3 regions of the Pseudoalteromonas sp. TAP-3C genome follow, and region 3 is predicted to be linked to each of the others. Evidence: predicted binding sites of a transcription regulator. Region 3 holds the regulator's gene; each other region holds the start of a gene.

Region 1 (10,482 bases), 340 kb from region 3:
ACTAAGTTGTAAGAGCTTACAATTTGTTTAATTTATTAACGTGCGCTAAATTTTAGGCACAAAAAAACCACAACTAAGTGGCTTATAATTAGTAATGGTGGAGAGGGAGGGATTCGAACCCTCGATAGAGCTACAAACTCTATACTCCCTTAGCAGGGGAGCTCCTTCGGCCACTCGGACACCTCTCCGACGCATTATTCAGCATGCTATCAATCGGAAAAAACCAATTAATACAAATAAGTGGTGGAGAGATAGGGATTTGAACCCTAGAGGGGCTATAAACCCCTGCCGGTTTTCAAGACCGGTGCATTCGACCACTCTGCCATCTCTCCACGTCGTGATGCAGGATAATACTTAGGAGAGTTGCCTGTGTAAATAGCAAAAAGATCGTTTGCTTAAAAAGCGAGCGTAAATAAGGTTTTTTTTATAAATTATGGAAGTTTAAGATGATTTTGTAACTCTGAAGGGGTTTGCAGCAAACAAGTGGAGCTAAAGAAGGGATGTTCTTCAGTGGTTGGGTGTTTGCTGCAACAATACAAAAATCATGGTTGGTGATTATTTGTATTGAATGGCACTGCCAAGTGCTAATTTTTTTCCGTAACGGTTAAGTTTAGCTAACATTTTCGCTTTGCGATTAGTTGGTTTAACTGCAACGTGAGTTGTGGCTGTTTGATTTAATGTATTAATTGGGGTCATTGTATTCGCTCCAAGGTTGTGTCTGTTGAAAACATGTACATTTTGCCCGTGGGCTGGTTAAAAATAAAGCGATAAAAATTACTGGTGAAGTATTAGTTTTTTTAATCCGAAAGGTTTTTTAACTTACTATATTAATGACTATTTTTTTAAAATTGTATATTTATTCATTTTAATAATTGGCTATATTGCTTTTATATGGGTGTTTTTCGATTATTTTAATTTTAATTTGTTTATAAAAAGAATTTTTTGAATAGTTATTCAGATTAAATTATTTTGTATTTATTAGGTTTTATTTTGCTTTGCTCAAAGATTTAACATGCTATTTATAGCTGGTTAATTATTTGTCAGAGAAGAGCATTAAATAAATTATAAAAAATAGTGTTGCGGAGTGTTTAAATTATAAAAAAAGTGCCTAGGTTACTAGGCACTTTGGAGTTAGTAGCGTATTTAAGCGCTTCTAACTGGGGATTGAACCGCCTCAGGGATATAAAACTTAAAAGAGGTGGTTTTAATGGGTTGCAATTAGGGCTTATAAACATTAGCTCGTACGATATTTTAAGCCATATAAGACAAGTGAAGATTTTATTTTTTACTATAAAGCCACAAAATGGCTCTGCACAGCAAGAGCAGATCCGCTCAACATACTATTATTTGAGTTAAATGGTGCTGGTGGGGGTAAAAACGCAAAATGCGGCATAGCTTAAAAGCACATGCCGCAAAGGGAGATTAATGTCAATGTAGCGTATTATTCTATTAGTGCTGCTGTTTTATAGTGAATAACTCATAGCCTTTTAATGCAGGCACTTGTGCAGCAAGTTGGGTTTCTTGTTGTGCGATTTCAACAAAGTCATCACACAGTGTATTTGCACGTTGCTCAAGTTTTTTTGTATGGTGCGCTACTTTTTCTTCTATTTGTGTACCCATATTTTCCATGCGCTCTTCAAACGCTTGCATGTCGCCACCTGAACCCATTAGCTCAGAGCCTAAGGCCACTAAAATGCTGCCCATTGATTGCATCACGGCCGACTCAACGGCCGTTTCTATTTGTTGTTCAAACTGCTGTTCAAAGTTTTCACCAAACTGAGTAAAGCTTTGCTGGCCCATTACAAATGCACCCTGCTGATAAAATGTACCCTCTACTTCTTGTTGAATATCGTCCATTAAAGTTGAAATGTTATCGAGACCATCAATATTAAATGCATTGGCGACTTCTTTTAATGCAACGCCTGCAATTTTAACTCCATCAAGTGCAATATTAGCTACCTCAGGTAATTTTGCGCGTAAATTATCGGTGTAGTCGAGCAATGCTTGGTGCTGTGTACTATTTAATGCTATGTGTTCGCCATTGATGGACAACTTACCTTGGGTAGTAAATAACATACGCTGATCAGCGTTTGTAAAAATTTCCAATTCATTTGGCTTGATGCGTACATCATTTTTAAACTCAACTTTACACTCGTCGTTACTAAATGAAATTGAGGCGCTGTTATCGTTATGAGCCATTACGACGGGGCTGCACATAATTGCGCTAACTAATAATAATTCTTTCATGTTTATTCTCTGTTTTTTGTTGATGATAATTAACTTATAACAAATTTGGTGCCAATAGTTTTTAGTATTTAAAAACAGTGAGTTGTGGTTTTAAAGGTGCTTTGAAGCTGAAAGCACAGTCATTTAAAAAGCTAAAATTTGGTCAAAATAACCAATAATTAAATACTAATAAGTAAAATTTATCGATACGATAAAAAACTCTCACTTTCCACAATTCAAATTTAGCGCTACTTATTCACAATACTGACACAGAGACTATTTAAGATAGCGATGTGGCTTTATTTTGACGTAAATTTGTACAGTAAATTTATGTCGAACATTTTAATTTCACCAATTATCGCGATACAAGTATCCGTGATTGGTCTCAAACACTTTATGGAGTGGGTTGTGGGTAAGACATTTAGTTATGATGCGCTAGATGATGATTTTGTTGAAGACGAATACGAAATGGTCGGGCGTAATCAACACGACAAGAAAAAGCAAAAGGTAAAAAGAAAGTTAGAGGATTACCTGGAGCAAAAACGTTTGCGTAAAAACCTAGGTGAAGATGACTTAAACGATTACATTGATTGAGCTAGTATAAATTGATACCAACATATTGGTTTTATATAGTTGGTAATAAAGAGGCTTTAAGCCTCTTTATAATTTTTAGTCGCAAACTTTAGCGGCCAGCAATGCTTTTTTAATCACTTTTTCCAGCTTTTCAGGTTTAGTAAAAGGTGCGTAGCGTTTAATTGGTGCGCCGTCTGCGGCAATCAAAAACTTGGTAAAGTTCCACTTAATTTTTCGTGTTAAAAATCCGGGTAATACAGATTTTAAATAGCGAACACCGCCATTACTTTTTTGTTAATTTAAAACTAAAAATAGCCCCATGCCAGCCAGTGTAGTTAGATAAATATTATGCGTTTTATAAGCAACTATAATCGCCACTATCGCTGCACTAAGGTAAGGATTTTGCCAGTTTAGATTAATGCCTTCGTCATTTATAAATACAATTGGCACCCAAATAGCGGTTAAAACAGCGGGCGCACTGAAGCTTAAAAATTGCTGCATTTTAGGCCCTACTTTAAATGGTAGAGCGCGATGTAAAAATAAATAGCGGGTAAAAAAAGTAATACACGCCATAAGTAAAATAGTTATCATCATTACTTGGCGTCCTTATTTTTTGTTATTCTGGTAACAGTATAGCCTGCGCTCATTGCTAATAGCGCTGAGCATACTAACCACAGCTCAAAGCCTGTACTTTTAAATAGGGTGGCACTTATGCCTGCTACGATAACAGTGACAAGTGTGGCTAAGTTTTTTATTCCTGGGATCACTAAAGCAATAAAGGTTGCAGCAATTGCAAAATCGAGCCCTAAATTGGTGAGATCTGGCAGCATAGTACCGGCAATAATACCGATAAGAGTCCAAATATTCCACGCAATATAAAAGCTAAAACCTGCGCTCAGTGCGTAAATTAAACGCGTTTTAGTACGATAGGCGCGAGGGTGGTGCGAAAAGGCAAATAGCTCATCGGTCAACACAAAGCTGACAGGTAAGCGCCAGCGCATGGGCTGTTCAATTACTTTATGGCGTACTGCCAAACCATATAAAAAATGGCGAGAGCTAATAATAAATGTAGTAAACAAAATAGTGAGTAGTGGCGTGTTGCCTGCTATCAACTCAATCGCAACCAGTTGCGCTGAACCTGCAAATACCAGTAGCGACATGGCTTGAGTTTCAAACGGGCTAAAGCCATTTTGTATGGCTAATGAGCCACATAAGATGCCCCAAGGGATAACCGCCAAGCACAATGGCAACATATCTAAAAAGCCTTTTAATAATGGTTTTTTAATTGACTGCATGTGTTTTACTCTGTGTGACGGTAGAAAGACTCATTAGGATACCTTAAAATGCTAAAATAGTTAGCGTTTTAGATGATACTGTTTTTTTTAGGGAAGGTGCAATGTTCAAAGTAAAAGTATGGGATGGTTTTTTAAGAAGCTTTCATTGGTTATTAGTGCTGAGTATTGCCGTACTTTATTTTAGTATAGAAGAGGGCATGATAGAGCTTCATTTTTTAGCAGGTTTTTTTACTTTAGCGCTTATCTCAACGCGGGTTATATGGGGCCTCATAGGCAGCAAAACCGCTAAAATAAAAGCATTACTGTATTCCCCTAAAACGGTATTTACTTATTTTAGGGGCGATAAACTAGATGATGTGGGTCATTCTGCGTCTGGTAGTTATATGGTGTTGCTCTTTTTTGTATTAATTATTACCCAGTTAGTTAGTGGCCTGATGAGCAGTGATGGCATTTTAACTGACGGCCCATTAGCACAGTATGTATCGAGTGATACCATTGATTTTACCAATTGGTTACACCGTAGCAATTTTGATATTTTGTTTTATGCGATTATTTTACACGTTGTGGCTATTATTGCTTATAAGATAAAGGGCAAGCCTTTAGTTAAAGCCATGATCACCGGCAATAAAACACTAACAACGCAAAGCTCAGAGCCAAATACCAAGTCGCCATGGCTTGCATGGGGTATTTTTATTATTTTACTGGTTATATTAATGACTACGTGGGGAAGTGAGCATTTACGTTATTTATTGAGTTAAAAAATGGCGCTAATGCAGCGCCATTTTTATTTAATACACAGTGTTATTAGTCTTTAAATTGCGTGTGGCAATCTTTGCAGCCTTTAGCCCATGCGCCAAATGCTTTACCAATAATTGCTTTATCGCCAGATTGAGCTGCAATAGCTAGTTCATCAGCATATTGTTGAAATGCCGTCGCTTTTTTCATAAAGGTATCGTTTTCTGACCATACAGCCGGTAATGCCGATGTATCACCTTTGTCGGTACCTGTATAAAATGCTTCCCATGGCATTTTTGCAAGTGCTGCGGCATTGTTTGCACGTTGTTTAAATTGTTCAGCATCAAACGGTATTTTGCCTTTCATCATGGCGCCCATGTCGCCAATTTGTACTGAAAGCATAGAAAATGCAGCTTGGCGGTATTTAATTGCATCACTTGGCTCTTTAAATGCCGAATTTGCAGATACGCTTAGCGCGCATGTTGACAGTAATGCCCCAATAAATATTTGCTTTAATTTCACTCTATCTTACTCCTGTAACGGTTATTTGATTATCTTTGTATATTAGTTAGTTTTTAAATTAAGCTCAGATATTCGGCTTAATCGTTTATATCAATATCAGCAAATATCATCCCTCGGCGCATGCTGCGGGTTGCTAAAAATACCTCGCCTAGTAGTGACATAAACGCGCAAATCAGCAATGCCATGGCGCCGACAAAACAGCTGCCAATGGTGACACCTAAATTTATTGACTGAATGTGTGATAAAAACAACAACATAACTACGGCACATACTAGCAGCGCGCTGAGCACACTTAAGCTAAATGCAATGTGTATAAAGCGAGAACGTTTAAGCAGAGCTCTCAGCTCGGTAGTCAAAGATAAGTTAAACTCTTCATCCGTACTGACTTTTAATTTACGCTCTAGTTGTCTTGCTCTGTCTGTAATACGTGCTAAACGGTTTGATAAAACCCCCAGTGTTGCGGCAATACCGGTAATTAAAAAAACGGGTGCAACCGCTGTTTGGATGACCTTAGCCATGGTTAAAATATTAATTACGTCGTTGTTCATTATTTTCTCAAAATCTTTTATTTACAAACTTTTACAATTTATCATTTGTTGATTTTAATTTTAAAATCAACTGCTTAATAGGTTTTCTTGATAGCCCCTATCTTTTTTGTAACTTAAATGTAGCAATAACGTTGCTTAAGCAAAGGTTAACGATTTATATTAGCCAGCATTATTAAATAAAAATTAATCATTACAATAATACATAACCTATCCTAGGGGAAACAATGTCTAAAAATATAATTAAAAGAACAGCAATCGCTACCGCTGTATCAAGTGCATTTGTGGCAACGCTTGCCAATGCAGTGACTTTACCAAACGCGACAATTAACCATAAACAAGCAGAGCGAGTAAATGAGCTTGTAGCTGAAAAAAAAGCACCTTCTTCACATATGATTGTTTTAAGAGCAAATACAGCTGTTGATGCGGTTGCAGCCGGTACTTATCAGGTATCAAGTAATAGAGAAATAACAGCACAAGTTGAGCAGTTACAAAATACGATGGCTGTAGAACTAAGTAACTTAGATTTTAATGCAAAAGTAATAGGCAATACTAAAATATTAGCGCCTACCTTAATTGTTCAGGCTACACCAGAGGCTTTGGCCGAAATAGCAAAAGATCCGCGCGTTGCTAAAGTGTTGCCTATGTTTGACCGTGAACTGCATGTTGCAGCAAGCGCTGATTATATTAATGCTAAACCACTTATTACTGATGGTATTGTAAGCGGTAAAGGTCAACGTGTTGCAGTACTTGACACCGGTATCGATTACACACACAAAGCATTTGGTGGTGAAGGCACTGTTGCAGCATATTTAGCAGCGCAGTCTGACCCTACATCCGTTTCATGGCCACAAGGTATTGTGCAAGGCGGTTATGACTTTATTCGTGATGATGCGGATCCAATTGAAAATGATGCCGCTAATTCGCCATCAACAGGCGATCCAACAAACCACGGTACATCTTCTGCAAACTCAGTAAATGGTATTGCACCCGAGGTTGAATTATACGCATATTCAGTATGTGGCGGCGGTTGTCCTGGCGATGCACAAGCGGCGGCTCTTGAAGCTGCAATGGATCCTAATGGCGACGGTGATATTTCAGACCGTGTTGATGTGATGAACATGTCATTGGGTGGTGAGTTTGGTGACACTTACACTGGCGGTGGTACACAATATTTAATTCAACGTGCGGTTGAATTAGGTGTAAATATGGTTATTTCTGCTGGTAATGATGGTGATAACCCATTCCGTATTGGTGGCCCAAGCACAACACCTAATGCACTATCTGTTGGCGCTATGACTCATCCAACAACTGAAATTGGTGTTGCAACAGGTACTGTTGCGGGTGTTGAAGGTAACATTCAGCCATCAGGTTTTGGTCCTCAAGAGGCATATACTATTTCGGGTGCCGATATTGACTTAGTTTACCCTGAAGCAAATCAGAATGGTTGTGATGCGTTCGCTGCGGAAGTAGATTTTACTGGTAAAGCAGTATTAATTGACCGAGGTGCATGTGACTTTACGGATAAAGTCTTACATGCTCAGGCTAATGGTGCTGAATTTGTAATGATTGCTAACAACGTCGATGATGGTACACCTGCATCTATGGGTGGTTTTGATGCAGCCGTTACTATTAAAAATGTAGGTATTAATTTTGCGGCAGGTGAGGCTTTAAAGGCACAGTTAGCGGCAGGTGGTCCGGCTACATTTAATATTAGCGTTGAATTTAAAGAGACAATAGGAGCGGTTGCAACATTCTCATCTCGTGGTCCTTCAATGGATGGTTTATTAAAACCAGAAATTACAGCGCCAGGCACAAGTATTGATGTGGCTGCTGCAGGTACACAAACAGGCACAACCCCAGTATCGGGCACCTCTTTTTCTGGCCCAATTACAGCCGGTGCTGTTGCAATGATTCGTGAAGCACACCCAGATCGCAACGCGTTTGAGATTAAAGCAACTATTATGAATGCGGCTAATTTAAACGTAACCAATGAGCCACTCGCTATTAACCCTGATTCAGAGCTTGCACCTATTAGTATGATAGGAGCGGGTTTAGTTGATGTGGCGAAGGCAGTTAATTTACCAGTTGCAGCATGGGTTCACAATGGTGAGTTTAATACTAAGCAAGCAGCTCTTTCTTATGGTTTAGTGAGCCTAGCGGAAACGGGTTCAATTACTAAAACCGTAACCGTTAAAAACTTTTCTGCAGATGCAAAAACTTACAATCTTCGAACCGAAGCGCGTTATCAAAATGACATCGATACAGGTGCGGTTAGCTGGGATTTCCCTGACTCTATAACTGTTCCTGCCGGTCAAGTGATTAATTTTGATATTACGATGACGGTTGATCCAAGTAAACTACCTGCATGGGAGCTAGAAAACCCATTTAGCGCCGAAGAAATTGCAGCAAGAAGCGCAGCGCTAACATCTGTTGAGTTTGATGGTGCATTAGTATTTAATGATACATCTACAGATAGCGACCACGATTTACACCTTGTATATCACGCCATGCCAAAAGCTGCGACTGAGCTGAGTTACTCACCTGAAATTGTTAATAACGAAGTTGCATTGGTTATTGAAAATACGGGTCAAACAGAGATTACACCGCAAGCTGAGAGCATAATTGCAACAGGTACTGAAAAATCAATTGAAGATGCTGAGTTTAATATTCTTTCTACTACCTTTTCAGCATTTAACTCTGAAGTTTGTGATTCGGGTATATTTATTACTTCTTCAATTCAATTACGTGACCCGCTAACGCATACCTTCCAAGCAGGTTACAGATTGGAAATTGACACTGATAATGACGGTGTATCCGATCAGTTAATGCAAAACTATAACGATAGAGGCCGTACAACAGCATTTCCTGGACGAAGCCGAACGGTTATTGGTACCACAGATGGTGCAGGTAATGATTCATTAATGTGGGTAACTCCGCTTTATCATTCAGCGGGTGAAGATACAATTACATTCTCTGGTTGCTCTGAGCTAATGAATATCGATGAGTCGCTTATTGATGAGCCAATGAACTTTAAGGTATCTGTAGGTTATCCTGGCTATCAAACGGGTGTTTTCAGTGAAACAGACAGCGTAACAGGTTCAACAGTGTTTGGTGTACAGCCTGCTGTGCAAATTACTTCGCTTGAAACGGGTGAAGCTATTACTTCAATCAAACCAGGTGAGAAAGCGGTTGTTTCTGCAAGTGGACCTTTTGCACTATCGCAAGATTCAGGCACTAACATTATTAAAGTAATGGCCAGTGAAGACTTAGAGCTCCCTGCTGTTGAAGCGCCAAAGCTTGTTGGTGGTGAATTTAGTGTTTCTGAAGATGCAGCGAACGGAACGGTTGTTGGTACGTTTACTATTGAAGAGTCAGCGTTGGATTTAGCTGTTTCAGAGTACTACGTACAATCAAATACAAACCTTGGCTTTGCTGTTGATGCTGAAGGTCAAATTGTGGTTGCAGATACCACTTTATTAGCGGGTGATACATCGGCTGAAATAGACGTTGTTGCCATTGATGTGCGTGGTAATGTATCAGAGCCTGCGACGGTTACTATCAGTATCACAAAAGTAGTACCACCACCGGTTGTAACACCAGAGCCTGTTAAGAAAAGCTCTTCAGGTTCACTAGCTTGGTTAACATTATTAGTGGCGCCATTTGCATTTATGCGTCGCCGTAAGCAAAAGTAATTTAATCTCTTATATGTTAATTAAAGGGAGCTTCGGCTCCCTTTTTACATAGCTTCACAAACTAAATTCCCGAAGTATTAAATATTCGGTATATTTGATAAAAATAAAAACAACAGAGATTTTAATCTAATGAAACATACTCCATTTATTCTTACCTTTATATCGTTAGCTATTTTAGGGGGATGTAATCAAACGCCTGACGTAGAGCAATTAGCGGTGACTAAAAGTGCGGCTTCTCAAGCCTCAGTAATACCACCAATGGCTAAAAAAATACCACATGAAATGATGATACATGGTGATACTCGCACAGATAATTATTACTGGATGCGTGATGATGAGCGAAAAGATCCTGAGGTTATTAGTTACCTAGAGGCTGAAAATACTTATACCGATGCAATGCTTGCGCACACAAAAGCGTTGCAAGCGTCATTATTTGCAGAGCTTAAAGGACGCATTCAAAAAGATGATGATTCTGTGCCAGTTAAAAAAGGAACGTTTTATTATTTTTCTCAAACTCGTGGTGACAATGAATACCCAACCTATTTACGCAGCGATGATTTTTCAGGCACCAATTCTCAAGTTATTTTAGATGTAAATGAATTGGCTAAAGGCCATGACTATTTTGCGGTGAGTGGTTTAAATGTCAGTCCAAATACGCAATTAATGGCTTACGGTGAAGACACATTGAGCCGCCGTGTTTACACCATTAAAGTGAAAGATTTAAGTTCAGGAAAATTATTAGCAGATACTTTAGAAGGCACCAGCGGCAGTGTTGTTTGGGCTAATGATAATACGACCTTGTATTACATTAAAAAAGACTCACAAACGTTACTCGGTTATCAAGTGTTTCGTCATACTTTAGGGACGTCTCAGTCAGAAGATGAGCTTGTT
Region 2 (10,482 bases), 1.1 Mb from region 3:
TGCTTAGAAAGCAGTAGCTTAAATAAAAAAGCATTACGTATAGCCAGACTGGTTAAAAAAAATCAAAAATCGACAGCGCGCGAGTTATTAAAGCCTTTGGTAGCACGCGAGGTCAAAACACTTTCAAGTTCTGGGATCATTAAAGCCGTTATGGAAAGTGTCATACTTAGAACGGCACGGCATTACTTTGTGGTTATTTTTATTTTTTTATTACTAGGCCCAATTGCCACTCTTGCCTACCGCTTACTTACCTTAATCCAACACGCTTGGCGAGCTGACATTACCCCTAACAGCGCTTTTTTAATGCCGCTTAAACTGACGCTTTTTGTTGTTGAATATATACCGATTCGTTTACTGGCATTGACAATTGCTTCACTTAAAGCCAGTAAAAAAAGCCTACATTATATTAAGCATTATGGACGTCACTTTTATCAAACCAACACAGGTTGGTTACTCAGTGTTTGCTCTGCTTCTTTAGCGTTACAACTTGGTGGCCCTGCTATATATAACAAGCAGCGTTTTAATAAAATGCGTGTTGGAGTGGAGCGCCTGCCAAATGCTGATGATGTAGCAAAACTGCTCAATATCCTTAATCAAACTCGGTTATTTTGGTTACTGGTTATTATTAGCCTTGAAATTATTAAGGCTGTTCTGAGTTTTAAACTCGCATAAAAAAACCAGCCGCCGCTGGTTTTTTATTTAATTACTTATAGCATTAAGCAATCGTAATATTTGCAAACTTGCGCTTGCCTACTTGGTAAATAGCTGTAGTGCCTTTTGCTACTTCCAATTTAGTGTCTGTAATTTTATCTTCGCCATTAAGCTTTACGGCGCCTTGCTTGATCATCCGCATTGCTTCTGAAGTACTGGCTACTAAACCCGCTTCTTTGAGCAAGTTAGCAATTAAAATTGACTCTTCATCAATATTAACCGTCAGCTCAGGAATTTCATCTGGCAGTGCTTTTTTCTGAAAGCGCTGAATAAAATCATCATGCGCGGCTTGTGCATCGGCTTTACTATGAAAACGTGCAATAAGCTCTTTCGCTAATTCAATTTTAATATCACGTGGGTTAGTGCCTTGCTCTACACGCTGTTTTTGCACTGCAATTTCTTCAATAGACAACGCACTTAATAAATCATAATAACGCCACATTAGTACATCACTAATTGACATAATTTTACCGAACATGTCTGAAGGCGTGTCTGTAATACCGATGTAGTTACCTAGTGACTTCGACATTTTCTGAACGCCATCAGTCCCCTCTAGTAAAGGCATCATTAATACGGTTTGTGGTTTTTGGCCTTCGTCTTTTTGCAGCTCACGCCCCATTAAAAGATTAAAGCGCTGATCTGTACCGCCAAGCTCAACATCAGATTCAAGTGCAACAGAATCCCAACCTTGTACCAATGGGTATAAAAATTCATGAATTGCAATAGATTGGCCGCCTGCATAACGCTTTTTAAAATCATCACGCTCAAGCATACGTGCCACAGTTTGGCGAGCGGCTAACTTGATCATGCCCGCAGCGCCTAACTTCTCCATCCAAGTAGAGTTAAATGCGACAGTTGTTTTAGCTGGATCTAAGATTTTAAACACCTGCTCTTTATAGGTTTCAGCGTTAGCAAGCACGTCATCACGCGTAAGCGGCTTGCGGGTCACATTTTTACCTGTTGGATCGCCAATCATACCGGTAAAGTCACCAATTAAGAAAATAACCTCATGACCTAAATCTTGAAAGGTTTTCATTTTATTAATGAGTACAGTGTGACCTAGGTGCAAATCTGGAGCCGTAGGATCGAAACCAGCTTTAATTTTTAGCTTTTTCCCCGACTTTAATTTTTCAACCAACTCATCTTCAATTAATATCTCTTCTGCACCGCGTTTTATCTCTGCTAGAGCGGTTTGTAAATCCACTGTGTGTTACTCCAAAAAATTCTGACAACGAAGGGGGTATAATATGCTCACATTTTATTGCTAGCGCGTTATCACAAAACAAATAAAACTATTTAGCTAACATAACAAATTTCCACTTAATTAGAATAACTTTTTTAGTTAATTATGGCACTAACTAAAAACGAGGCGGTAGGCTCTAAAAAGGAATAAAAAGTAGTTATTAATAATGCTTAAGAAACCAGCTAAATGAACTTAAAAAAACTTATAGATTAATTACTTCTTGTCATTGCATTATTTAACAAGTTAATTTCAGATTATTCTAAAAAAATATTCTACTTAAAATTAAAAAATAATTGTTACTACACTACAATCAGCATATACAGCCTGAATACTCTGTGATTTTAGCTTAATTTAACTCGAGTTTAAATCTACAAAATACTAGTATTCACCGATTATTCGTTATATCCTGCTATATGGCCCATTTATTATCTTGACAGCAGAAAAAGGCACGTTATGGTTTACGTGGTAAACACGCTCCCCAAAAAACACAAAATGCTTATTCTAGGTTTGGCTTCTGCTATTGTTGCCTTAACCTTTCTTCCTTCTGAAAAAGCCACTGCATCCAAAGACAATAGCGAGAGCACGCTAGAAATTGGTAAGCGCTACGAATTACAAATAAAAGTAGGTGAAAACGAAAAACTCACAGACTTAAATTCAGAGCAAGTAACGCAAAAGCTTCCAGAATACGAATTTGTCGACCATATTGTAAAAAATGGAGACAACTTAGCGATCATTTTTAAGCGCGCTGGGTTTTCTGCGCAAACACTTTACAAACTTGTAAATACCAATACCGAAACACGCAAACTAACCAAAATCCACCCTGGTGAAACCTTGAGTTTTGCTACTGCAGAGGATGGTTCGCTGGCCCAATTACGCTATGTTATTTCTAAAACAGACACCCTGTTTGTTACCCTTAATGACGAAGGCCAATACGACACATCTATCGACAGCAAAGAAATAGAAACGCTTAGCAAAACTGTTGGCGGTGAAATTTCAAACAGCTTCTGGACCTCAGCTATCGCAGCAGGGTTGAGCGAACGCCAAATTATGAATTTTGCCGATATATTTGGCTGGGACGTAGATTTTGCTAACGACATTCGTAAGGGTGATGAATTTGGTTTAATTTACGAATCTCATTATGTTGATGGTGAGTTTATTGGTACTGGTAAAATTATTGCCGCTGAATTTATCAACCAAGGTGAGCGCTACACAGCAATTCGTCACACAGACGGTAATTTTTATACCCCTGAAGGCCGCAGTATGAAAAAAGCTTTTTTGCGTGCACCGGTTAACTTTAAATATATTAGTTCAAGCTTCAACCCTCGCCGCTTGCATCCAGTAACTGGACAAGTTAAAGCGCATCGCGGTATTGACTACGCAGCGCGTACAGGTACGCCTGTGGTGTCATCGGGTAATGGTAAAGTAATTAAATCTGGCTACAGCAAATATAATGGTAATTACGTATTTATTAGCCACGGTACACAATACGTTACTAAATATCTACACCTTAATAAACGCTTAGTTAAAACAGGACAAAAAATTAAACAAGGTGAACAAATAGGTACAGTTGGTGCAACAGGTCGTGTTACCGGTGCACATTTACATTATGAGTTTTTGGTTAATGGCGTTCACCGTAATCCTAAAACCGTTGAGCTGCCCAAGTCTGAACCATTACCTCGTTCAGAGCTGGCTAAATTTAAGCCAATTGCTGATAACTTTATTGCCCAATTAGAGCGTAACCGTGAATTACAGCTAGCACTTAAATAAACATTTTCGATGCTTAAATAAAAAAGCCTTTGCTGGAGTTACCCGCAAAGGCTTTTTTATAGATTAATTTAAAAGAACATATATAAGCTGCACAACCAAAGAGATCATAACCAGTGGCCAAATATACTTGCTGTATTTAGTGGCGTTTTCAAGCCCCATTTTACTCTGGTATTTTTCTAGTAAAGGAATAATAACCACTAAAGCAATTACCAAGCTAATTAAAATAACAAATATGTTCATATCACCTTCTTGATATTAAGTTACGGTAGTGCACAGCCTTTGGCGCTAATATATAACTGGTACCAATGCTCACGACTTAAATTAATATTAATTGCACCACACGAGGCTTTGATACGCTCTACATTAGTAGTGCCAATAATAGGCTGAATTAATGCAGGATGACGCAACAGCCAAGCCAATACAATTGCTTCAGCCGTTGTTTCATAGAGTATGGCAAGTTTACTCACTAAAATACTGGTATTTATATCCGCAGGTGAAGCCTTGGATAAATCGCCCCCCGAGTATAAACCTTGGCATAAACTGCCCCAGCTTTGAATTTGAATATCATGCTCACGGCAATATTCAATACATCCTGGCGTAAAGTTAATATCTTTGCCATCGGTATTACCGACATAAATGCCTTCATCGACCCATTGATGCTTTTGCAAACTCGCCTCTATTTGATTTGCAACATCAGCACATCTATGTAGTCGGTATTTAATCGCTTTAATGAGCCTGCTACTGAGCGCTCAATCCAATCGGCAGAAAAATCATAGCGTTGTGAGTTTTTCTCATCAGCAAAACGAATACCACACTTAGACTGGATATATATTTTTTCTCTAAGCTTTGGGCGCTGAGCAAGCACCTTACCAAACACTTGTTCAGCCTTACCTAAGGTATAAATATCAGCATGATCAAAAAAATTAATTCCGCCCTCAATCGCTGTATCTATGCATGCATGTCCTTGCTGTAAGTGCGCACTGTTGATCGCACTCTTATCCCATGCACCTCCTAAGCCCATACAACCAAATATCAGCTTACTTGCATTTGGGAGATATTTTGCCAGCGGAGTGTGTGACATATTAGACAGCCCTTAAAAATATAAAGAATGATTACTGTAAACAAAAAAACCTAAACAAGAAACTGTTTACGTTAAGTTTTTTAGGCAAAAAAAAGCGCAGTAAACTGCGCTAATAGGTTGAGTCTAAGTATATTTAACCAACCAGGGCAAGTAAAATACCGGCAGCGACCGCACTACCGAGTACACCAGCAACATTAGGCCCCATTGCATGCATTAGTAAGAAGTTGTGTGGATTATTTTCAAGTCCGACCTTATTAACTACACGCGCCGCCATCGGTACAGCCGAGACCCCGGCGGCACCAATTAATGGATTTATCGGGGTTTTTGATATTTTATTTAAGCCTTTTGCCATAAATACCCCCGAAGCGGTACCAATAGAAAACGCCAAGGCACCCAGCACTAAAATACCAATGGTTTCTAAGGTTAAGAACTGTTCTGCAGCAAGTTTGGAGCCTACAGCCAACCCTAAAAATATAGTGGTAATATTAATGATTTCATTTTGGGCACTGTTACTAAGCCTATCCACCACGCCCGACTCACGCATTAAATTACCTAAACAAAACATACCAACCAAAGGAATGGCAACGGGTAAAAATAATGCCGTTAAAGTAAGTACCACCAGTGGGAAAATAATTTTTTCCTTTTTAGATACTTTACGCAGTTCAGGCATTTTAATTTGACGCTCTTGCGGTGTTGTTAACGCACGCATAATAGGCGGCTGAATAATAGGAACCAGCGCCATGTATGAGTAAGCGGCTACGGCTATAGCACCGAGTAAGTCAGGCGCTAGTTTTGATGCTAAAAAAATGGCTGTCGGTCCATCTGCACCACCAATAATGGCAATCGCTGACGCATCTTGTAAACTAAATTCAAACCCCGGAATAAAGTTAAGCAAAATAGCACCAAATAAAGTCGCAAAAATACCAAACTGTGCAGCGGCGCCTAATAGCAACATACGCGGGTTTGCAATCAAGGCACTAAAATCAGTGAGCGCCCCCACGCCCATAAATATTAATAGCGGAAAAATACCAGTATCAATACCGACATAGTAAACATAGTAAAGTAAGCCACCAGGGTCTGATAAGCCAGCCACCGGAATATTGGTTAAAATAGCCCCAAAACCAATTGGTAACAGTAGTAATGGTTCAAATTTTTTGGCTATTGCTAAAAATAGCAACAAACAACCAACGGCAATCATCAGCAACCCGGGCAATGTAAAGTTAGCAATACCTGTGGCATGCCAGAGGTTTAAAATACCATCCATCCTCTATTTACTCCTTAAGCCAGGGCAATCATTGCATCGCCGGTGGACACTGAATCGCCTTCAGACACAAGCACGTTTGCAACAGTACCCGTATGCATGGCGCGTACCTCGGTTTCCATTTTCATGGCCTCCATAATAATCACCACATCCCCTTCATTGACTACTTGCCCTGGTTTTACTTTAATTTTAAAAATATTACCGGCAAGTGGTGCATTAAGGGTTTCACCTGAAGCAACTGATGCCGACTGAGGAATATGTTCAGAGTCTTTGAGGGTAACTTCTTTAAGTTCACCACCTTGAGCCACGACCACATCGTATACTTTACCATCGACCTTAACGCTGTATTGTTCGGCCTTAACACCTTTGTTACTTGCTTTTGATTGTTCAGTTGCTTTACTTGAGCTGTCATCGGCGCTAGGAACAGGTTCAAATGCATCAGGATTATTACGATTTTTAATAAACTTCAAACCAATTTGCGGAAATAACGCATAGGTGAGCACATCATCAATTTGCTCATCAGCAAGCGTTAAGCCTTGCTCTTGTGCAAGTTTGACTAACTCAGCTTCTAATGTTTCAAGCTCAGGTTTAATGATATCCGCCGGGCGACAGGTAATTGCTTCGCTACCATCGAGTACACGCTCCTGTAGTTCTTTGTTCATCGGTGCGGGGGTTGAACCATACTCACCTTTTAATACGCCTGCAGTTTCTTTGGTAATGGTTTTATAACGCTCACCAGTGAGAACATTTAATACAGCTTGAGTACCAACAATTTGCGAGGTAGGTGTTACCAATGGAATAAAACCGAGATCTTCACGCACGCGCGGGATTTCGAGTAATACTTCGTTTAGTTTATCAGCAGCGCCTTGCTCTTTGAGCTGATTTTCCATATTAGTTAACATGCCACCGGGCACTTGTGCTAATAAAATTCGCCCATCAACACCTTTTAAGCTTCCTTCAAACGCTGCATACTTTTTACGTACATCTCTAAAGTATGCGGCTATCTCTTCTAAGTGATTTAGATCAAGGCCTGTATCGCGATCTGTTCCCTCTACAATTGCCGTAATTGTTTCGGTTGCTGAATGACCATAAGTCATACTCATTGATGAAATAGCGGTGTCGAGCATATCTATGCCAGCATCAATGGCTTTTTGATAAGTTGCAGTACTCAAACCTGTGGTTGCATGACATTGCATGGCAATAGGCACTGAAACCGTTTCTTTTAACGCTTTTATTAGTTTTTCTGCATCATACGGCTTAAGTAGTCCCGCCATATCTTTAATACAAATTGAATGACAGCCCAATTCTTCAAGCTGCTTTGCAAGCGTGAGCCACATATCGAGAGTGTGAACCGGACTTACTGTATAAGAAATAGTACCTTGGGCATGCGCACCTACTTTAACTGCTGCTTTTATAGCTGTTTCTAAGTTACGTACATCGTTCATTGCATCAAAAATACGAAATACATCAACGCCATTTTCATGCGCCCGCTCTACAAACTTTTCAACCACATCATCTGCATAATGACGATAACCTAATAGGTTTTGCCCACGAAGTAGCATTTGTTGTGGCGTATTGGGCATGGCCTTTTTAAGCGCGCGAATACGCTCCCATGGATCTTCACCTAAATAACGTATACACGAATCAAAAGTAGCCCCTCCCCAAGACTCAATAGACCAATAACCAGCATCATCTATTTTTTTAGCAATAGGCAACATATCGTCTAAGCGCATGCGAGTAGCTAATAAGGATTGATGTGCATCACGCAGTACGAGTTCTGTTATTTTCAATTTAGCCATTTCATGCTCCTCTAATTATTATTTGTTTTGTACTGAGCGATGGCAGCACTAATTGCAGCAATGTGTTCACTTGGTACGCCTTGAGATTTAAAAGATGGCACTCTTTGTGGTGCGTCCACCTCTGGCTGAGAAAATTTGGCAGCCAATTTAGACATGGTTACCACAGCACCAATCAATAAAGAAAGAAATACAAATACACTCACCATACCTGTCAGCATTAAATTGCCCGCAGTTATCAGCGAAGCCCCTATATCCATAATTCTCTCCTTTCAAACCATAAAAAATAAAAAGTCAGTTTATTTAAATAATTATTCACACACAATAACAAAAGCGATTCTTTTGCCCACAAGTTGTAAATTGGTAAAACCAATTAAACTTAAAGTAACATATCATCAATAAAGTTAACACCACCTAAAATAGCTTATTTAGCCTTGTAAGATAGATATTAAAAATGTTCGTTATAAACAAAAGATATATAAAGCAAACTTATTAAGTAAGTTATTCAGTAACACTTAAACCAAATAGAAATTGGTCTTACCAAAATAAATAGATTCACATAACTTTTTATTTCATCATATATAACTGTGAATAAGTTACCGATAAAATCGTAAAAATTACTAATTAAATAAAGAAAAACACCACAACAAACTTAAATACATGATTTTAATAAATAAAATATACTGGCACGATATTCGCTTACTTTAGTACTTTAGAATAATATTAACACAATAAGGAGATATCAATGTTACGCTGGACAATTACATTTTTGGTGATCGCTCTAATCGCAGCCGTTTTAGGGTTTGGTGGTATTGCAGGAACCGCAACAGGTATTGCTAAAATCATATTTTTTATATTTTTAGTTTTACTGGTTATTTCACTTATCTCTGGTGCTTTACGCGGTAAAGGCCCCAGATAGATAACGAAACGACAAACTCTTTTAAACTTTTATATAAGGAATTACATTATGAAATCATCAACAATCAAAGCAGTCGCTATTGCTCTATTTGCAAGTGCATTTATTATGGGTTGTGAAGACAATCACGCAGAAGAAGCGGGTGAACGCATCGACGAAGCAGTGACAGATGTACAAAACAAAGTAGAAGACGCCTGTGAAGAAGTAAAAGAAGGCGTTAATGCTAAAGAAACAAACTGTTAATTTACAATCATTTTTCTTTAAAACGACCTCAGGGTCGTTTTTTTATATCTAAAATTTACAGCGTTTTTAATAATTTATCTCATTTAAGCTGCGTATTAATGCCATAGCTTGCTAAAATGATAAAAAATAAATGTTAAGTATAGATGCATGGTATTTACGACAACCTACAAACTCGATAAACCTTACTTTTATGAATGCTTCGACCAGTCGTTGCCCTACAGTAAGCGCGCACAACCTAAATATTTTTTATTAGCACTGCTTGTTGTATTAGGATTATTTGGCATTTATGGTTTAGGGGATCATTACCTGGGCACATTTTTACTGATGTTAGCCTTACTTGAATGCATTGCTTTTTACTATCGCCGCCCTTGGTGGGCCACAAGACAAATGCTCAGCAGAGCGTCAGGCTCTGAAGTTACCCTCACCTTCGACGAAAACGGAATAACGTCTTCTAATCATTACAAAGACTACCAATTAGCGTGGCACGATATTATTGAAATTATTACCACAGATCGCGGACTACTGTTAAAAAGTAAAAGCGGTATGCAGTACATTTCAAAAGCCATACTCAACGATGAAACCATTGATTTTATAAACAAAAAAGCCACTCAGTGAGTGGCTTTTACAAATGTCATAGTGATTAACTAAACATTTAATACTCTATTGATTAAGCATTGTCCGGATTAGGGTTAGACTTTTCAGCTTGTATACGCATGTAAATTTCTTCACGATGAACTGATACGTCTTTAGGTGCATTCACACCGATACGAACTTGATTTCCTTTAACACCCAAAACAGTAACGGTAACTTCGTCACCTATCATAAGGGTCTCGCCTACTCTACGAGTTAGTATTAGCATTCTCTTGCTCCCATGTTCCAATAAAATTATAAGATTCCGCGTTTACATTTTAATTAAAATTAGACTAAATAGTAAGTAAAAACTCTCAATCTATTCATTTTCTGTTAAAAATGTCTTATGTAATGCACGAACAGCTAACGCTAGGTATTTTTCATCTATTAAAACTGAAATCTTTATTTCTGAGGTTGAAATAAACATCACATCAATATTCTCTTTTGCTAACGAATCAAAAAATAAACTTGCTACTCCAGAATGGGATTTCATGCCCATACCCACAGCTGACACTTTCGCCACATTCATTAAACCATCAATTACCTGTGCGTCTAGTTGCTGTTGAGCGGCGGTTAACAAATCAAGCGCGTTTAAATAATCATTTAAATGCACTGTGAAAGCGTAGTCGACTTTTTCAGCTTTATGATTAGTTTGATTAATCATATCTATTTCGATGCCATTATCAGCAAAAAGTTTCAAAACTTTTGTAAGGTGCTTAGATCCTTGCGGCATTCCATGTAGCTTAATTAAACACTCATCTGCATTAAATGCAATACCCGACACCACGTTGCTCGCCACGTCGCTCTCCTCAAAACTTATTAATGTACCTGCGT
Region 3 (10,482 bases):
TGCATTTGAGCAAGTGAGTGTTAACAAACCTTTATATGCCCATGCCTCAAGAATTTTGCATCAAGAAACGAACCCAGGTTGTGCAAGAGCGTTATTTCAGCGCCATGGTGAGCGTTCTATTTGGGTGAACCCGCCAGCTTATCCACTTGAAACACATGAAATGGATGCGGTGTTCGGGCTGCCTTATCAGCGTATTCCTCATCCAAGTTATGGTGATAATAAAATCCCTGCTTACGATATGATTAAAACCTCGGTAAACATTATGCGTGGCTGTTTTGGTGGCTGTTCGTTTTGTTCTATTACCGAGCATGAGGGGCGTATAATACAAAGTCGTTCTCAAGAGTCTATTATCGAAGAAATTGAACAAATTAGAGATAAAGTACCTGGCTTTACAGGGGTTATCTCTGATTTAGGTGGACCGACAGCGAATATGTACAAACTGCGTTGTACCAGTAAAAAAGCAGAAAGTACCTGTCGGCGCTTGTCGTGTGTTTATCCTGATATTTGTAACCATATGGATACCGACCACACACCCACTATCGACTTGTATAAAAAAGCACGTGAGGTAAAGGGGATCAAAAAGATCTTAATTGCGTCGGGCGTGCGTTATGACCTTGCTGTACGTGATCCTCGCTACGTTAAAGAGCTGGTGACTCATCATGTGGGCGGGTATTTAAAAATAGCACCAGAGCACACAGAAGACGGCCCACTATCAAAAATGATGAAGCCGGGTATGGGTGCCTATGATGAATTTAAAGCCTTATTTGATAAGTACTCTAAAGAAGCGGGTAAAAAGCAGTATTTAATTCCTTACTTTATTTCTGCTCACCCAGGGACTAAAGATGAAGACATGGTTAATATGGCGTTGTGGCTAAAATCGAATGATTTTAAGCTTGATCAGGTGCAAAACTTTTACCCATCACCGATGGCTAATGCGACCACCATTTATCACACTGAGATGAACTCGTTACGTAATATTAAAAATAATACTGAGCAAGTTGCAGTACCCAAAGGGGCGCGTCAACGTCGTTTGCATAAAGCTATTTTACGTTATCATGATCCTGCAGGTTGGCCCATGATCCGTGAGGCGCTTCGCAGTATGGGCAAAGCCAAACTCATTGGTAAAGGCCCTAATTGTTTAGTGCCAGAAGAAGGCCGAGATGAAAAGCAAACTAAAGGCAGTAAAGGCAATAAGAGTGGTCGTCCTGCGCTTACTCGCCATACGGGGTTTAGCCAGTTTAAAAAGGCAAACACTAAACCTAAGGTGGGTGGTAATCGCCAACGCGCTAAATAACTTGAACTTTGGATTATAACCATCAGGTTAAAAAAATAGTATAAAGTAAAACACCGCGTATTCACGCGGTGTTTTGCTATATAAACGTATATTAAGCCATTAAACTAACAACCATGTGGCGGTGCCTAAAAAGGCAAATATACCCACAATATCAGTCACGGTTGTTAGTACTACACTGCCGGCCAATGCGGGGTCTATGTTCATTTTTTTAAGTAAAATAGGAATACATGCACCAGCGACACCGGCAACCACTAAGTTCATAAACATTGCAAAGGCAAGTACCGCGCCAAGCATTAAATCCCATTGCCATATTGCTATAACACTTGCGATAAGCAAAGACCATAACACGCCATTTAATGCGCCAATGGCGAGCTCTTTGAGCATTAAAAAACGTTGGTTAGTTTGATTAATATGGCCCACAGCCATACCACGTATCACTAGTGTCAGAGATTGACTACCCGCTACCCCGCCCATAGATGGCACAATACCATTGAGCACCGCAAGTATCGGTAAAATAGCCAGTGTGCCTTCAAAAAAGCTAGCTACAAAGGCTGCTGCTAATGCGGTAAGTAAGTTAACTCCTAGCCATACAGAGCGTTTTTTTGAACTTTTTAACACCGGTGCAAAGGTATCTTCTTCATCATCTAAACCGACTAAACCAAGTAGGCTATGCTCTGCATCTTCACGAATAACATCGACGATATCATCAATGGTAATACGCCCTAGTAAAAGTGCATTGTCATCAACAACCGGTGCCGATATCCAGTTATGGCGCTCAAACAATTGTGCTACTTCGCTTTCGTCCATTGAAATGGGAATAGACTCACAGTCTTCATCCATTAAATCCTGAACAATTTTTTCAGGAGGATTAGTTAATAAAGTGCTCAGCGATAGGGCGCCTAAAAAGCAGTTATGTTTATCAACAACGTATAAGTCATCCGTGCCCTCTGGTAGCTCACCGCGTAAGCGAATATAACGCAGTACAACATCCAGAGTTACATCTGGGCGAATAGTAACGGTATCGGTATTCATCAATGCGCCAGCAGAGCGCTCTTGATACGATAAAGCCTGCGTTGCGCGTTCTCTATCTTGAATATCCATAGCGCTAACAACATTTTTGTAAACATTGTCAGGCAAGCTGCGCAGTACTTCCCCTAAATCATCATGGCCCATGTCTTCTGTTGCTGCGGCAATGTGTTCAGGTGCCATTTGCGCAATAATACCCAAACGTACATCTTCAGAAAGCTCTTCAAGCACATCACCTTGTACATCAGGATCGACTAATTGCCAGAGCATGCGTCTAATTTTATGCGGAGATGATTCTAAAAGAAGGGCGGTATCACAAGGTGCCGTTTTTGCTAACATGCGCCTAACTTGAACAAATTGACCACTATTGAGTGACTTAGTCACCTGCTTTAGCTGTTGTAGTGGAATATCTTGTTCTAAAGCTTCAGGCATTGGCGTCCTTAATTAAATGTTATTACACAATGATGGGCATAAGTAATATGCAATTTTTTACTTATTTTACTTTATATTACTAAATTACCTCAACCAGTATTAACGCTTGCTTAGGGTTATTTAACAATGAGTCGTTTTATTCTTGCTCATTAAATTTTTGGTTTATCAGTTCACCTATTGCATTAAGTGCAGGCTCTGCATCAGGGCCTTCACACACCACCTTCACTTCTTTTCCTTGGCTGCTTTCGAGCAACATAAGTGCAAGTACACTGTCACCAGCGGCTTGTTTATCATCTTGAAATAAGGTGATAGTGGCATCAAACTGCACAGAAAGTTGAGCGAGAACAGTTGCAGCTCTAGCATGTAAGCCTAGTTTGTTTTTTATTAAAAATGTATTTTCTAAGTGCATTACTTATTCTCGTTTGAGTGAATTTTATTCTTGTTCTCGGTGGCGAATTTTTACGTTAGGGTGGCTCGTAGCGAAGCTCTCACCGATAGTTTGCGCTAAATAAACAGAGCGATGTTGACCCCCAGTACAGCCTATAGCAATCGTTAAATAGCTGCGATTATTTCGCTCCAAATGAGGCAGCCAAGTTTGCACAAAGGTTTGAATTTGCCAAGTAAACTTTTGCACTATGCTGTGACTGGCTAGGTAGTCTTTTACTGGTTGATCAAGCCCTGTAAGCGGTTTAAGTTCGGGTTCCCAATGTGGGTTTGGTAAAAAACGAGCATCAAATACGTAGTCTGCTTCTTTGGGGATGCCATGTTTAAAGCCAAATGATTCAAAAGTAATAATGAGTTGTTTATCTTTTTTTCCGAGTATTTTTTCACGAATCGATTCAGCAAGCTGATGCACACTTAAATCTGTGGTATCAATGATGTAGTTGGCGTGATTGAGTAATACATCGAGCAATTGTTTTTCTTTTTTTATAGCTAAATCAAGTGGCAATGAATCGATAGATAGAGGATGAAGACGCCTTGTTTCTGAAAACCGTTTTATTAATGTTTTATCGTCACTGTCTAAATAAAAGACCGTGGGTTTAGTGAAACCAGGTAAATATTCAATAATTTCATTAAATTGCTGCTGCTCTTTAGGGAGATTACGCACATCTACACTCACAGCAATTTTATTGTAGCTGTCTGAAACACTACGCACTAATGCTGGCAATAAGTTTAAAGGAATATTGTCTACGCAATAATAACCTAAGTCTTCAACCACGCGCAGCGCAACAGATTTACCAGAACCTGAGCGACCGCTTATAATTATTAACTCCATTTATCACCTTTATTGTTACTACGATTCACTTACAATTATCTGATACAACTCATTATCGGATTTTGCACTGCGTAACTGCTTGCAAAACGCCTTGTTGCTGAGCTTATCAGCAATAGTCGCTAACGTTTTTAAATGCTGTTGATTATCACCGTCTGGCACAATGAGAGCGACAAAAATATCCACAGGTCGGTTATCTATCGCATCAAAGTTAATGGCCGTTTCGTTTACTAAAACCAAGGCTAGTGGCTCTTGTACTCCACTCATACGCCCATGAGGAATTGCAATGCCTTTACCTATCCCTGTACTGCCTAATTTTTCTCTAGCAGTTAATGCATTAAGAATATCTTGTTGTGTTAGATAGGGCAGTTTATTGTGGGCCAATTCACTGATAAATTCTAAAATTCTTTTTTTACTATTAAAAAGGACCGCAGCTTTACTGCAGTCCTGACAGATAAGTGAGCTTAGTTTCATAGTGTTAGTGTCGAGCAAGTTTCTCTTTGTGTTTAATTACTTGACGATCTAGCTTGTCAATCAGCGAGTCTATAGCGGCATACATATCTTGGTGCTCGGTAGAGGCAAAAATTTCAGCACCACTAACATGAACGGTTGCTTCAGCTTTTTGGTTTAGTTTTTCTACATCGAGAATAACATGCACATTGGTTATGTGGTCAGTGTGCCTTTGTAGCTTAGCAAATTTACTGCTTACATAGTCTCTGAGCGAGTCGGTAATATCTACATGACGACCAGTTAAGTTAAGTTGCATAAACATTTCCTCTTTGTTGTACGCCTTAAATCAAGCTTTTGCGTTGATTCGACGGGGGAATAGCGAGAGATTCGCGATATTTTGCAATGGTTCTCCTCGCTACTTTAATTCCTTGCTCAGCCAATATATCTGCAATCTTACTATCACTCAATGGTTTGGCTGAGTTTTCTGCAGCGATTAACTTTTTAATTAATGCGCGTATTGCTGTAGACGAACATTCTCCGCCATTTTCTGTGCTTACATGGCTTGAGAAAAAATATTTAAGTTCAAAAATACCGCGTGGTGTGTGCATATATTTTTGTGTGGTTACTCGCGATATGGTCGACTCATGCATTTCTACCATTTCAGCAACATCATTAAGTACCATAGGCTTCATTGCCTCAGGACCATGCTCAAAAAAAGCCTGTTGTTGTTGAACAATGCAGTTAGTCACTTTAAGTAGCGTGTCGTTTCTACTTTCTAAGCTTTTTATAAACCATTTTGCTTCTTGTAAGTGCGAGCGAATAAACTGGCTATCACCACTTGATTTAACCGTACGCGACATAGCCGCATATTGGCTGTTTACTCTGATCTTAGGCATGCTATCTGGATTTAACTCAACCACCCAACGCCCTTTAATTTTTTTAACCGATACATCAGGGATAACATACTCAGACTCTTCTCTAACAATAGTGTCTGCCGGTCTCGGGTTGAGCGTATGAATTAGCCTCATGATCTCTTTAAGCTCATCTTCTTTGAGCTTTGTTTTTTTCATTAACGTGCGATAATCACGTGCTGCCAATAGATCAATATGACTGGTTAAAATCATTTTTGTTTCATTTAAAAAAGGCGTGTTTTTGTCAAACTGATTTAGCTGAATACACAAACATTCTTGTAAACTACGCGCAGCAATACCTACAGGGTCAAACAGCTGAATGCGTTTTAACACGGCTTCTATTTCATCCAGTTCAACTTCTTCATCGCTGCTTTCTTGATTAAAGCTCTCTAATATTTCTTCACAGCTAAGGGTTAAAATACCTGAATCGTCTACCGCTTCAACAATGGCAATCGCTATAGCCTCATCGGTTGGGCTAAATGGCGTAAGTTGAAGTTGCCACATTAAATATTCGTGCAGTGTTTCTGTCGAGGAGCCTTGATAAATAGATTCGTCTTCAGGCATAGGCCCAGATGAAGCCGCTGGCGCTGCGCTCATATATTCATCCCATGTCACATCCATTGCCATATCATCGCTAATGGTGTCTTTACTCATGGCTTCGCCGCTATCTTGCTCAAACTCGCTCGGTTTATCGTCAGCTGAAGCACTTAGCGTTAAATCATCGTTATCCGCTTTTTGTTCGTTTTTACCTGCCGTATCTTCGCTATAGTCTTGTTCTTCTACTTCAAGCAAAGGGTTGCTGTCGAGCGTCTCTTGTATTTCTTGCTGGAGATCCAATGTACTGAGCTGCAATAAGCGAATGGCTTGTTGCAATTGTGGGGTCATTGTAAGTTGCTGGCCCATGCGCAGCTGTAATGATTGCCTCATTTATCTCTAACAATCCTTATAAATTAGTATAATTAATCTTAGCAGATGCTTAGTGGAATAACACACTATTACAGCCTGAACTGCTCGCCCAAATAAACATCGCGTACTGTTTTATCGTTTAATACGTACTCGGGTGTGCCAGATGCAATTAACTCCCCATGAGAAACTATGTAGGCCTTTTCACAAACATCAAGTGTTTCACGGACGTTGTGGTCAGTGATTAGTACCCCGATCCCCCTATTTTTAAGATGTTCTATAATTTTTTTGATATCTAGTACAGAAATAGGATCGACCCCAGCAAAGGGTTCGTCTAATAAAATAAATTTAGGGTTTGCAGCTAAAGCGCGGGCAATTTCAACGCGTCGACGCTCACCACCCGATAAAGCCATACCTTGGCTTTCGCGAATATGCTGAATACTAAATTCATCGAGTAAATTATTTAAGCTCTCTTCGCGCTGTTGCTTGTTTAGTTCTTTACGTGTTTCTAAAATAGCCATTAAGTTTTGATAAACTGTCAGCTTTCTAAAAATTGATGACTCTTGTGGTAAATAACCAATCCCTAAACGCGCTCGGCTGTGCATTGGTAATAACGTAATGTCTTTGTCATCAATTGATATTTTACCTTTGTCGCTCGGTACAAGGCCGACAATCATATAAAAAGTGGTGGTTTTACCTGCACCATTAGGGCCTAATAAGCCCACAATACTGCCAGCTTCAACCTCTAACCCTACGTTTTTAACCACTTCACGGCCTTTATAGCTTTTTGCTAATAGCTCTGCTTTTAATATGCTCATGGTTGGCCTTTATCACCTACTTTTTTGCTTTCAAGTGGCACTAAAATAGTATGTACACGGTCTGTTGAATCCTCGTCTTTTTCAGCGCTAATCAACTGCTGCTTTATATCGTAAGTGATGCTTTTTGCCGTTATTTTTTGTCCTGCTTGAGCTATGCTGGCATCGCCTATTAAGGTTAAAAAGCGCTGCGATACATCGTAACGAACTTCATTAGCGCTGGCGCTCATGATGTTGCCATTCGCTTGTTTTTCTTCAAAATAGGCAGGGCTGCCCGTGGCAATTAAAAGTTGTTTGTTTTCGCCTAAGTCATCACGTTTATGTACTTCTAAGCGATCAGCGGTGATACGGCGATTGCCATGTATAATTTCAACATTTTTCTCAAAAATGCCAACGTTTTCTTTTAACTGACCTTCTTGCCTGTCTGCACTAATTGAGATTTGATTAGCGGCAGGCTCTGCAGTCGTGTCGGCTGAATTGCTATGAAAAGCAATCAATAGTGAAGGAACAATTAAAATTTTAAGTAGTTTATTGGTCATAATATAGGGTTCGCGTATGGTTAATAAGTTTAATCACTTCGGTTTTTAAATCGGCCTCAAGGCCTTTCCCCGTGATTTTTAAATTAGGTCCTGTAATAACAACGCTCTGCTGTGACTGCATGGTTAGCAGTTTTATATCTACATTGATGCTGTCGGCAGTGATAGAGTCAATCATGGCGTTATCTATTAAATTCTGAGCTTTTACATTGCCTTCTAAAATCAGCAGTTTATCGTCATAGAGGGTGGCTTCATCGGCATTAATACGCCAAGTTTGCCGCTCGTTGTACAAGGTAAATATAGGTTGCTCAAAAAAAGTAAAACCGAGTTGCTGGTATAACTCCATTTTTATCGCTGTCACTTTATGGCTTATTTTACCTTGATTATTATAAGCCGTTTGTTTTAGTTCAATGGCGGTATAATCGGGCTTGGCAATAACTTGTGTTTGCTCATTTGTAATAATATCGACTTGAATAAAGTAAGGATACCAGAGCCAAACCATACAGCTTATGAATAAAACGCTCAGTATAATGCGCGCTACATTCATGAACTGCTTCCTTGGCTGGTAAGCGGTTTGTTGTTTTCAAGCATAAGTAGGTCTGTTAACTCTCTTACTGCACCAAAACCACCCGGCTGCTGAGTGATATAATGTGATAAACGCTTAATAAGTGGGTGGGCGTCGTTAACGGCCACTGCAAACCCAACTTTTTCCATTACTGGCATATCAGGGCCATCATCACCTATGTAGGCAATTTGCTCATCGCTTAGTGCTAATTTTTGTTTTAGTTGTTGATAAGCTATAAGTTTATCTTCTTGGCCTTGGTATATATGTTGTACAGTTAGGCTACTCATACGTTGCTGAACTATTTGTGAATGGCGACCGGTGATCACCGCCACTTCAAACCCACTAGTAATAAGCGCTTTAATGCCAAAGCCATCTTTAGTGTTAAATGCTTTAAGCTCTTCCCCTTGGTTGCCAAGGTAAATACGGCCATCAGAAAACACACCGTCAATATCACAAATTAACAGCTTTACTTTTTTTGCGCGCTTTTTGGCATCATCACTTAACGGTTGATAAAGATCCGCAAACTGCATTTACAGCACTCCCGCTTTTAGTAAATCTTGCATATTTAGTGCGCCAATGGGGTGGTTTTGTTCATTTATGACGATTAAGCCATTTATACGCTTTTGTTCCATAATATTTAATGCCTCAGCGGCTAACATATCTTGTGTAGCTGTTGTGCATGATTTAGTCATGACAACATTAATTTCAGTGCTGTGAATATCGACACGTTGCTCTAAAATACGACGCAAGTCGCCATCAGTAAATAGGCCTGCGAGTTGTTTTTTGTTGTCAACAATAGCTGTCATGCCAAGCCCTTTAGCTGACATTTCTATTAAGGCGTCTTTAATTGTTTGTGTTTCATTTATAATGGGCGTGTGAACACCACTGTGCATTACATCTTTTAAGGTTAACAGTAAGCGCTTACCCAAGCTACCACCGGGGTGTGATAGGGCAAAATCATCAGCGGTAAAGCCGCGCGCTTCTAATAATGCCACGGCCATTGCATCACCCATAGCAAGTGTTGCTGTGGTGCTGGCTGTGGGAGCTAAACCTAATGAGCAGGCTTCTTGCTCAACTTTAATACAGACATGCACGTTTGCCAATGTTGCCATGGTTGAGGACTTATTACCCGTCATTGCAATCATTTTAGCGCCAATGCGTTTTAATACCGGAATAATATTAAGCACTTCGCTGGTTTCACCAGAGTTAGAAATAAGTATCACCACATCGTTTTTAGTGATCATACCTAAATCGCCATGACTGGCTTCACCAGGGTGTACAAAAAACGCGGGGCTACCCGTACTAGCAAGCGTGGCTGCTATTTTATTACCAATATGGCCAGATTTGCCCATACCAATCACAATAATCCTACCTGAGCAGTCATACATTAATTGGCAGGCTTGGTTAAAACTGTCATCAACGTATTGTGCAATATCGTTGAGTGCTTGACGTTCAATATCAAGAACGCGCAGCCCTTGTTGAATAAAGTTTAGCGTTGCCATGAATTACCCTACTTGACTAAAAATATAACCTTGGTAAACCACAAATGCGACCAACAGCATACCACCTTCTAGTCTGTTGATACGTTGCTGGCCTCTAAATTTTAACGACATAATAATGAGTGCCAATGTTGCACCTATCATAATAATAACATCGCGGCTGGCAACAGAGGCGTCAATTACTGATGGGTTAATTAAGCCTGCCAGCGGTAATACCGCTAAAATATTAAAAATATTTGAACCAACAATATTACCCAGCGCTAAGTCATCTTCATTTTTAAGTACACTAGCAATAGAGGCGGCAAGTTCAGGTAAACTAGTGCCTATGGCAATAATGGTTAAACCAATTACTAAGTCACTTAAACCAAAATGTTTAGCAATATCGACCGCTGAGCCAATTAAAAAATGTGAGCTAATTGGCAATAAAATCATACCGAATATTAACCAACAAACTGCTTTTTTAGTAGGTACGTTGTTAGGTACTTCGTCGCATGCTTCATTAACAAACGGGTCGTCTTGGTTTTTAGCTCTTAGCGATACGAAAATAAGCCCGCTAATAAAAACCACAAAGCCAAATAATAAGGCTGCCCCTTCAAAAAATGAAAAGTAGTTATCTGAAAAAATATACCATGTAGCAATAGACACCAATAGTACTAGCGGGATCTCACGTTTTAAGGTACCAGAAGACACCGATAAGGGTCTCAAAAGGGCGGTAATACCTAAAACGAGCAAGATATTAGTGATGTTAGAACCAACCGCATTACCCACGGCAGTATCG

What was found. The regulator sigma-54, encoded in region 3, starts transcription at its own class of promoters, with help from an activator protein. The targets are predictions, from matches to a motif close to GTTGGCACGNNNNTNGNNT.
Region 1: AC6H44_RS15705 (YggN family protein) is a predicted target of sigma-54. The motif match lies at 2,285-2,303, and genes of this name have one in related genera.
Region 2: AC6H44_RS12270 (DUF1328 domain-containing protein) is a predicted target of sigma-54. The motif match lies at 8,542-8,560, and genes of this name have one in related genera.

What each region holds. Positions count from the first base shown of each region.
Region 1 is NZ_CM187618.1:3,354,817-3,365,298, forward strand. Features, by position in the region: tRNA gene AC6H44_RS15690 (tRNA-Ser) at 96-188, opposite strand; tRNA gene AC6H44_RS15695 (tRNA-Ser) at 242-332, opposite strand; gene AC6H44_RS15700 (hypothetical protein) at 556-696, opposite strand; gene AC6H44_RS15705 (YggN family protein) at 1,450-2,247, opposite strand; gene AC6H44_RS15710 (PA3496 family putative envelope integrity protein) at 2,635-2,820, shown strand; partial or broken gene AC6H44_RS15715 (glutathione peroxidase) at 2,896-3,072, opposite strand; gene AC6H44_RS15720 (AzlD domain-containing protein) at 3,094-3,393, opposite strand; gene AC6H44_RS15725 (AzlC family ABC transporter permease) at 3,393-4,094, opposite strand; gene AC6H44_RS15730 (cytochrome b/b6 domain-containing protein) at 4,196-4,852, shown strand; gene AC6H44_RS15735 (c-type cytochrome) at 4,899-5,351, opposite strand; gene AC6H44_RS15740 (DUF2721 domain-containing protein) at 5,429-5,899, opposite strand; gene AC6H44_RS15745 (S8 family serine peptidase) at 6,124-9,591, shown strand; partial or broken gene AC6H44_RS15750 (S9 family peptidase) at 9,721-10,482, shown strand, end outside.
Region 2 is NZ_CM187618.1:2,608,233-2,618,714, forward strand. Features, by position in the region: gene AC6H44_RS12230 (cobalamin biosynthesis protein CobD/CbiB) at 1-672, shown strand, start outside; gene tyrS (tyrosine--tRNA ligase) at 716-1,915, opposite strand; gene AC6H44_RS12240 (peptidoglycan DD-metalloendopeptidase family protein) at 2,408-3,721, shown strand; gene AC6H44_RS12245 (hypothetical protein) at 3,785-3,961, opposite strand; partial or broken gene AC6H44_RS12250 (aldo/keto reductase) at 3,982-4,802, opposite strand; gene AC6H44_RS12255 (sodium ion-translocating decarboxylase subunit beta) at 4,936-6,066, opposite strand; gene oadA (sodium-extruding oxaloacetate decarboxylase subunit alpha) at 6,081-7,862, opposite strand; gene AC6H44_RS12265 (OadG family protein) at 7,874-8,119, opposite strand; gene AC6H44_RS12270 (DUF1328 domain-containing protein) at 8,605-8,778, shown strand; gene AC6H44_RS12275 (hypothetical protein) at 8,827-9,018, shown strand; gene AC6H44_RS12280 (YcxB family protein) at 9,166-9,633, shown strand; gene csrA (carbon storage regulator CsrA) at 9,686-9,877, opposite strand; gene AC6H44_RS12290 (aspartate kinase) at 9,968-10,482, opposite strand, start outside.
Region 3 is NZ_CM187618.1:282,350-292,831, forward strand. Features, by position in the region: gene AC6H44_RS01290 (YgiQ family radical SAM protein) at 1-1,294, shown strand, start outside; gene mgtE (magnesium transporter) at 1,394-2,752, opposite strand; gene AC6H44_RS01300 (HPr family phosphocarrier protein) at 2,889-3,161, opposite strand; gene rapZ (RNase adapter RapZ) at 3,186-4,028, opposite strand; gene ptsN (PTS IIA-like nitrogen regulatory protein PtsN) at 4,047-4,499, opposite strand; gene hpf (ribosome hibernation promoting factor) at 4,504-4,791, opposite strand; gene AC6H44_RS01320 (RNA polymerase factor sigma-54) at 4,817-6,313, opposite strand; gene lptB (LPS export ABC transporter ATP-binding protein) at 6,382-7,107, opposite strand; gene lptA (lipopolysaccharide transport periplasmic protein LptA) at 7,104-7,643, opposite strand; gene lptC (LPS export ABC transporter periplasmic protein LptC) at 7,633-8,187, opposite strand; gene kdsC (3-deoxy-manno-octulosonate-8-phosphatase KdsC) at 8,184-8,735, opposite strand; gene AC6H44_RS01345 (KpsF/GutQ family sugar-phosphate isomerase) at 8,736-9,707, opposite strand; gene AC6H44_RS01350 (calcium/sodium antiporter) at 9,711-10,482, opposite strand, start outside.